DNA from 2 places in the Streptomyces sp. NPDC093586 genome. Region 2 is predicted to be linked to the other one. Evidence: predicted binding sites of a transcription regulator. Region 2 holds the regulator's gene; the other holds the start of a gene.

Region 1 (4,412 bases), on a different contig from region 2:
ACTGAGTGATCAGCAGCGTGGCGATCATCGAGAAGACCGTGATGAAGCGCAGCTCCGTCTTGGTGTGCACCGCGATCACCGACAGACCGGTGGTGATCAGCACCGACGTGACGACCAGCGCGCCCAGCTTGGTCTTGATCGAGAACGGGCGTACGCCGCCCCAGGGTGCCCCGGGGCTCCTCCGTGCGGCTTCCCGTTCCGGACTCATGGGGTCGGCGTCTCCAGCGCGTAGCCCACACCGTGCACGGTGCGGATGCGCTCGGCCCCGATCTTGCGGCGCAGCGCCTTGATGTGGCTGTCGACGGTCCGGGTGCCCGAGGCGTCCGCCCAGTCCCAGACCTCGGCCAGCAGCTGCTCGCGGGAGAGCACCGCGCGCGGGGTGTTCGCCAGGCACACCAGCAGGTCGAACTCGGTGGGCGTCAGGTGGACGTCCTCGCTGCGCACCCGCACCCGGCGCTGCGCGTGGTCGATCTCCAGCTCACCGAGGCGCAGGATGCCGCTGCGCGGCGTCGAGGCGGCCACGACGGCCCGCTCCACCCGGCGCAGCAGCACGTGCACGCGCGCGGCCAGCTCGCGCATCGAGAACGGCTTGGTCATGTAGTCGTCGGCACCCACGCCGAGGCCGACCAGCATGTCCGTCTCGTCGTCGCGGGCGGTGAGCATCAGCACCGGCACCGGCCGCTGGGCCTGCACGCGGCGGCAGACCTCCAGGCCGTCGAAGCCGGGCAGCATGATGTCGAGGATCAGCAGGTCGGGCTGCCAGGCCTCGGCCGTGTCGACGGCGGCCGGGCCGTCGCCCGCCGTTTGCACCAGGAACCCCTCGGCGCGCAGGCGGGTCGCGATGGCGTCCACGATCGTCTGGTCGTCCTCGACCACCAGCACCCGGCGCTGTGCGCCCTGGGTCGCCGCCGTGCCGTTGTGGGAGGTCTGTGTCTGTTCCATCGCCCGCCCCTGAGGTGTGCTTTCCGGAATCCGTGGGGTGATCCCATGACTGCGCTCGACGCTTGAACGATCCGCGTCAGGGCAGCAGCGTACGGGGATGCGCCACGGCTTTGCTATCCAGGCCCGACGCCGAGGTGGACGACGTCCGGAACGCCCCGGGCAACGGGGATCTCTTCGGTACGCACCTGCTGGAACCCGGCATTACGCAAGGTTTCTTCGAATTCCGGAGAGGGCTGCGCGGACCACACGGCGAGCACCCCGCCGGGCCTCAACACCCGTGCGCAGCCTGCCAGTCCGGCCGGCGAGTACAGTCCGTCGTTGCCCTCGGTGACGGTCCAGTCGGGGCCGTTGTCGATGTCGAGGCACAGCGCGTCGTACGTGGCGGAAGTCTCATTGACGTAATCCGTCAGATCCGCCTCGACGATCTCCGTGCGGGGGTCGGCCAGCGCCCCGCGGGACACCTCGGCCAGCGGTCCGGCGCGGTGCCAGTCGATGACGGCGCGTTCGCGTTCGACGACCGCGATCCGGCCCCAGCGGGGGTCGGCGGACGCGTGCACGAGCGAAAAGCCGACGCCGAGCCCGCCGATGAGCAGGTGCGGTGCGGCCCGGCCGTCGAGCGCCTCGGCCGCCGCGTCGACGAGCCGGCGCTCCGAGCGCCCGTCGGAGGTGTCCATCAGGAAGCAGCCGTTCGCGATGATCTGCAGCAACGCCCCGTGCCGGCGCAGGACGACCTCGCCGTACGGGCCCTCGCGACGGTCCAGAACTTCCGGGGTGTCGTGGGAGTCGTAAGAGGTGAGGGGCATCGGCCCATCCTGGCACTTCCGTCGGGGGGAATCACCGGGGTTCCGGCCGTGCTGTGGTGCGTGAGGAGGCGGCTTCCGGTCGGCACCGCTCCTTGATCGCTCACAGCGAACAGGACCCTGGGAACAATCATCGGCTCCCGAGCATTGAGTCGGCATAACTCAACTTGACTGCCGAAGGGGAGATCATGGCTGCTGAGTCCACGGCGTTCACACCGCTCACCCTGCCCGTGCTGCCGCTCGACGACGAGATCGTGCTGCCCGGGATGGTGGTCCCGCTGGATCTGAGCGATCCCGAGGTGCGGGCCGCGGTGGAGGCCGCGCAGGCCGCCGCCAGGGACGAACCCGGCAAGCCCCGGGTCCTGCTGGTGCCGCGCATCGACGGCACCTACGCGAAGACCGGCGTCCTCGGCACGGTCGAACAGGTCGGCCGTCTCGCGGACGGCGACCCGGGCGCCCTCATCCGGGGCCGCAGCAGGGTGAGGATCGGCGCCGGCACCACCGGCCCCGGCGCCGCCCTGTGGGTCGAGGGCACGCAGATCGACGAGAGCGTGCCCGACCCGCTGCCCGGGCAGGTGACCGAACTCGTCAAGGAGTACAAGGCCCTCGCCACCGCCTGGCTGCGCAAGCGCGGCGCCTGGCAGGTCGTGGACCGCGTCCAGGCCATCGACGGCGTCTCGGCGCTGGCCGACAACTCCGGCTACTCGCCGTTCCTGACCACCGAGCAGAAGGTCGAGCTGCTGGAGACCGCCGACCCGGTGGCCCGCCTCAGGCTCGCCACGAAGCAGCTGCGCGACCACCTCGCCGAGCAGGACGTCGCCGAGACCATCGCCAAGGACGTCCAGGAGGGCGTCGACAAGCAGCAGCGCGAGTTCCTGCTGCGCCGCCAGCTGGAGGCCGTGCGCAAGGAGCTGCGGGAGCTGAACGGCGAGCAGGAGGGCGAGGAGTCCGACGACTACCGCGCCCGTGTCGAGGCCGCGGACCTGCCCGAGAAGGTCCGGGAGGCCGCGCTCAAGGAGGTCGACAAGCTCGAGCGGGCCTCCGACCAGTCGCCCGAGGGCTCGTGGATCCGCACCTGGCTGGACACGGTCCTGGAGATGCCGTGGAACGAGCGCACCGAGGACGCCTACGACATCCGGGGCGCCCAGGCCGTCCTGGACGCCGAGCACGCGGGCCTGCAGGACGTGAAGGAGCGGATCACCGAGTACCTGGCCGTGCGCAAGCGGCGCAACGACCGCGGCCTCGGTGTCGTCGGCGGCCGCCGCGGCGGTGCCGTGCTGGCCCTGGTGGGACCGCCCGGCGTCGGCAAGACGTCGCTCGGCGAGTCCGTCGCGCACGCCATGGGACGCAAGTTCGTCCGCGTCGCCCTCGGCGGCGTCCGCGACGAGGCCGAGATCCGCGGCCACCGGCGTACGTACGTCGGCGCGCTGCCCGGCCGGATCGTGCGGGCGATCAAGGAGGCCGGGTCGATGAACCCGGTCGTGCTCCTGGACGAGATCGACAAGGTGGGATCCGACTTCCGGGGCGACCCGGCCGCGGCCCTGCTGGAGGTCCTCGACCCGGCCCAGAACCACACCTTCCGGGACCACTACCTGGAGGTCGAGCTCGACCTGTCCGACGTCGTCTTCCTGGCCACCGCCAATGTGCTGGAGGCGATCCCGGAGGCGCTGGCCGACCGCATGGAGATCGTGCGGCTGGACGGCTACACCGAGGACGAGAAGGTCGTCATCGCCCGTGACCACCTGGTCCCGCGCCAGCTGGAGCGGGCCGGCCTGGACAAGGACGAGGTCACGATCGACGAGGGCGCGCTGCGCAGGCTGGCCGGCGAGTACACCCGCGAGGCCGGCGTGCGCACCCTGGAGCGGTCGATCGCGCGGCTGCTGCGCAAGGTGGCGGCCCGGCACGAGCTGGGCGAGCGGGAGCTGCCGTTCACCGTCACCGACGGCGACCTGCGCGATCTGATCGGCCGGCCGCACCACGTGCCCGAGTCCGCGCAGGACCCGGCCGAGCGGCGCACCTCGGTGCCGGGCGTGGCCACGGGCCTCGCGGTCACCGGCGCGGGCGGCGACGTGCTGTACGTCGAGGCGTCGCTGGCCGACCCGGAGACGGGCGCGGCGGGTCTGACGCTGACCGGCCAGCTGGGCGACGTGATGAAGGAGTCCGCGCAGATCGCGCTGAGCTTCCTGCGCAGCCACGGCGCCGAGCTCGAACTGCCGGTGGCCGACCTGAAGGACCGGGGCGTGCACATCCACTTCCCGGCGGGCGCGGTCCCCAAGGACGGCCCGAGCGCCGGCGTCACGATGACCACGGCCCTCGCCTCGCTGCTGTCGGGCCGGCTGGTCCGCACCGACGTGGCGATGACCGGCGAGGTCTCGCTGACCGGGCGGGTCCTGCCGATCGGCGGGGTCAAGCAGAAGCTGCTCGCGGCGCACCGGGCGGGCGTCACCACGGTGATCATCCCCAAGCGCAACGAGCCCGACCTGGACGACGTCCCGGCCGAGGTGCTGGACAAGCTCGACGTCCACGCCGTCAGCGACGTCCGCCAGGTCCTCGAACTGGCGCTGGCACCGGCCGTGAACGGTGCCGAGCCGGAGGTTCCGGTCGCGGCGTGACGGACGTGCCCGGGAGAGGCGAGGGCCCGGGTCCCCGAGGGGACCCGGGCCCCGTCCC
Region 2 (4,412 bases):
CGGTGTCCTCAAGGGCGAGGTCAAGGACGTCCTGCTGCTCGACGTCACCCCGCTGTCCCTCGGCATCGAGACCAAGGGCGGCATCATGACCAAGCTGATCGAGCGCAACACCACGATCCCGACCAAGCGTTCCGAGATCTTCACCACGGCCGAGGACAACCAGCCGTCCGTGCAGATCCAGGTCTACCAGGGCGAGCGCGAGATCGCGGCGTACAACAAGAAGCTCGGGATGTTCGAGCTGACCGGTCTGCCGCCGGCGCCGCGCGGCGTCCCGCAGATCGAGGTCTCCTTCGACATCGACGCCAACGGCATCATGCACGTGACCGCGAAGGACCTGGGCACGGGCAAGGAGCAGAAGATGACCGTCACCGGCGGCTCCTCGCTGCCGAAGGACGAGGTCGACCGGATGCGCCAGGAGGCCGAGCAGTACGCGGAGGAGGACCACCGCCGCCGCGAGGCCGCCGAGACCCGCAACCAGGGCGAGCAGCTCGTCTACCAGACGGAGAAGTTCCTCAAGGACAACGAGGACAAGGTCCCCGGCGAGGTGAAGACCGAGGTCGAGCAGGCCGTCGCCGAGCTGAAGGAGAAGCTCAAGGGCGAGGACACCGCCGAGATCCGCACCGCCACCGAGAAGGTCGCCGCCGTCTCGCAGAAGCTGGGCCAGGCCATGTACGCCGACGCCCAGGGCGCGCAGGCCGCCGGCGGGGCCCCGGGTGCCGGCGCGGCGGGTGACAAGGCCGCCGACGACGACGTCGTCGACGCCGAGATCGTGGACGACGAGCGCAAGGACGGTGCGGCGTGACCGAGGAGACCCCGGGCTTCGACGAGAAGCCCGACGTCCCCTCTGGCGCCGCCCCTGACGCCGCCGAACCGACGGCCGCCTCCGAGGAGGAGGCGGCCCCGGCCGGGGACGCGAGTGAGAACGCGGGTCTGGTGGCCCAGCTGGATCAGGCACGCAAGGCGCTCGACGAGCGCACGGCGGACCTCCAGCGCCTCCAGGCCGAGTACCAGAACTACCGCCGTCGGGTGGAGCGGGACCGCGTCGCGGTCAAGGAGGTCGCCGTCGCGAACCTCCTGTCCGAGCTGCTGCCCGTGCTCGACGACGTCGGCCGCGCCCGGGAGCACGGCGAACTCGTCGGCGGATTCAAGTCCGTCGCGGAGTCGCTGGAGTCCACCGTGGCGAAGATGGGCCTCCAGCAGTTCGGCAAGGAGGGCGAGCCCTTCGACCCGACGATCCACGAGGCCCTGATGCACTCGTACGCGCCGGACGTCACCGAGACGACCTGCGTGGCGATTCTGCAGCCCGGGTACCGGATCGGCGAGCGCACCATCCGCCCCGCGCGGGTGGCGGTGGCCGAGCCGCAGCCGGGTGCGCAGACCGTCAAGGCCGAGGAGCCGGCCGAGGCGGCCGACGACAAGGAGAACGGTGGCCCGGAGGAGGGCTGACGTCACGACGTACGCGTACGCAGGAGAGGAGGGACGTCGGGGATGAGCACCAAGGACTTCATCGAGAAGGACTACTACAAGGTTCTCGGCGTCCCCAAGGACGCCACCGAGGCCGAGATCAAGAAGGCGTACCGGAAGCTCGCCCGCGAGTTCCACCCGGACGCCAACAAGGGCAACGCCAGGGCCGAGGAACGCTTCAAGGAGATCTCCGAGGCGAACGACGTCCTCGGTGACCCCAAGAAGCGCAAGGAGTACGACGAGGCCCGCGCGCTCTTCGGCAACGGCGGATTCCGCCCGGGGCCGGGCGCGGGCGGCGGCACCTTCAACTTCGACCTGGGCGACCTCTTCGGAGGCGCCCAGGGCGGGGCCGGCGGCTTCGGCGGCGGTCTCGGGGACGTCTTCGGGGGCCTGTTCAACCGCACCGGCGCCGGCGGTCCCGGCACCGGCACGCGGACCCAGCCGCGGCGCGGCCAGGACGTGGAGTCCGAGGTCACCCTCAGCTTCACGGAGGCCATCGAGGGCGCGACGGTCCCGCTGCGCATGTCCAGCCAGCAGCCCTGCAAGGCCTGTTCGGGCACCGGCGACAAGAACGGCACGCCGCGCGTGTGCCCGACCTGCGTCGGCACCGGCCAGGTCGCCCGGGGCTCGGGCGGCGGCTTCTCGCTGACCGACCCCTGCCCGGACTGCAAGGGCCGCGGCCTGATCGCGGAGAACCCCTGCGAGGTCTGCAAGGGCTCCGGACGCGCCAAGTCCTCGCGGACGATGCAGGTCCGCATCCCGGCCGGGGTGTCGGACGGGCAGCGCATCCGGCTGCGCGGCAAGGGCGCGCCGGGCGAGCGGGGCGGCCCGGCGGGCGACCTGTACGTGGTGGTCCACGTCAAGGAGCACCCCGTCTTCGGCCGCAAGGGCGACAACCTCACCGTCACCGTCCCGGTCACCTTCGCCGAGGCGGCGCTCGGCGGTGAGGTCCGCGTCCCGACCCTGGGCGGGCCGCCGGTCACGCTGAAGCTGCCGGCGGGCACGCCGGGCGGGCGCACCATGCGCGCCCGGGGCAAGGGCGCGGTCCGCAAGGACGGCACCCGCGGCGACCTCCTGGTCACCGTGGAGGTGAGTGTTCCGAAGGACCTGTCGGGGAAGGCTCGTGACGCGCTCGAGGCGTATCGCGAGGCGACCGCGGACGAGGATCCGCGGGCGGAGCTGTTCCAGGCCGCGAAGGGAGCTTGACGGGAATGGACGGTCGTCGGCGTAATCCGTATGAACTGACCGAGGACACCCCGGTCTACGTCATCTCGGTGGCGGCCCAGCTCTCCGGTCTGCACCCGCAGACCCTGCGTCAGTACGACCGCCTCGGCCTGGTCTCCCCGGACCGCACGGCCGGGCGCGGCCGGCGCTACTCGGCCCGTGACATCGAACTGCTCCGTCAGGTGCAGCAGTTGTCGCAGGACGAGGGCATCAACCTGGCCGGCATCAAGCGCATCATCGAACTGGAGAACCAGGTCGCCGCGCTCCAGGCGCGCCTGGCCGAGATGCAGGACGCCCTCGACGGCGCCGCCACGGCGATGCGCCAGCGCGAGGCGGCGGTGCACGCCTCGTACCGCCGTGACCTGGTGCCGTACCAGGAGGTCCAGCAGACCAGCGCCCTGGTGGTGTGGCGCCCGAAGCGGCAGCAGCAGGGCTGACGCCGACCCGGTGGAGGGGCCCGGGAGTCCGTACGCGGACTCCCGGGCCCCTTCGCGTGCGCCCGTTTGCCGGCGGAGCCGGGGCCACGGCGCTCCGGTGCGGGACCGGCGGGTCTCTTCGTGGGGCGGCGGGGCGGCGTCGGCAGTCCGGGGCCGGCCGTCGTCCGGCGCCGGACGACGGCGCGGACACATCCGTGTCCAGCCCGTGTGCGTGCCCCCGGCGGATCTCCCCACATCCTCCGCAGCACGTCCGCAAGTTCGGCGGAACGTACTGTTCCCATCTCGTTAAGTGGTTCCCCTTGACGCCGATGGTGGGTGAAGCGTTGGCTTTTCAGTCACATGGGCCGCACTGCTGTGCCCACGTCCCGAATCGCACATGAAGTGAGCCCTCGCATGCGTCGTCGTATCGCCATATCCGTGGCCGCCACCTCCATGTCCCTCCTGCTGGCCGGCTGCGGGGCACTCGGCGCGTCGGAGAGCAGCGACGAGGCGAGCCCGTCCAAGGGCAACGACATCACGGTGGGCCTGCTGCTCCCGGAGACGGAGAACACGCGCTACGAGGAGTTCGACCACCCGTACTTCGAGAAGAAGATCGCCTCCCTGACCCGCGAGCAGGGCAAGGTCGAGTACGCCAACGCCGGGGCGGACGAGACCAAGCAGGCCGAGCAGATGCAGAAGATGATCGACGACAAGGTCGACGCGATCGTCCTGGACGCCGTGAACTCGCACACCATCGCGCCGAGCGTGCAGAAGGCCAAGGACGCCGGCATCCCGGTCTTCGCCTACGACCGGCTGGCCGAGGGCCCGATCACCGCCTACATCTCCTTCGACAACGAGCTGGTCGGCGAGGTCCAGGGGCGCTCCCTCGTCGAGGCGCTCGGCGGCAGCGACACCCCGGCCAGGATCGTCATGATGAACGGCTCGCCCACCGACCCGAACGCCAAGCAGTTCAAGGCCGGTGCGATGGCCGAGCTGAACGGCAAGGTGACGATCGCCCGGTCCTTCGACACCCAGGGCTGGAAGCCGGAGAACGCCGAGGCGAACATGGCCGAGGCGATCGAGGCGCTCGGCAAGAACGGCATCGACGGCGTCTACTCCGCCAACGACGGCATGGCGGGCGGCATCATCGAGGCGCTGGAGGCGGCGGGTGTCACCGAGCTGCCGCCGATCACCGGCCAGGACGCGGAGTTGTCGGCGGTCCAGCGGATCGTCGCCGGCGAGCAGTACATGAGCGTCTACAAGGCCTACCCGCAGGAGGCCGAGAACGCCGCGGAGATGGTCGTGGCG

What was found. Region 2 encodes HspR, which represses chaperone genes until heat shock. Its sites were predicted from a motif close to TTGAGNNNNNNNNNCTCAA; they were not measured.
Region 1: a site for HspR is predicted at 1,890-1,908, ahead of lon (endopeptidase La). Genes of this name have one in related genera too.

Annotation. Positions count from the first base shown of each region.
Region 1 covers NZ_JBIWJA010000003.1:113,090-117,501, reverse strand. The annotation lists gene ACIRFH_RS04540 (sensor histidine kinase) at 1-208, opposite strand, end outside; gene ACIRFH_RS04535 (response regulator transcription factor) at 205-942, opposite strand; gene ACIRFH_RS04530 (spermidine synthase) at 1,056-1,745, opposite strand; gene lon (endopeptidase La) at 1,931-4,354, shown strand.
Region 2 covers NZ_JBIWJA010000056.1:18,813-23,224, reverse strand. The annotation lists gene dnaK (molecular chaperone DnaK) at 1-802, shown strand, start outside; gene grpE (nucleotide exchange factor GrpE) at 799-1,446, shown strand; gene dnaJ (molecular chaperone DnaJ) at 1,489-2,670, shown strand; gene ACIRFH_RS34145 (heat shock protein transcriptional repressor HspR) at 2,676-3,125, shown strand; gene ACIRFH_RS34140 (substrate-binding domain-containing protein) at 3,519-4,412, shown strand, end outside.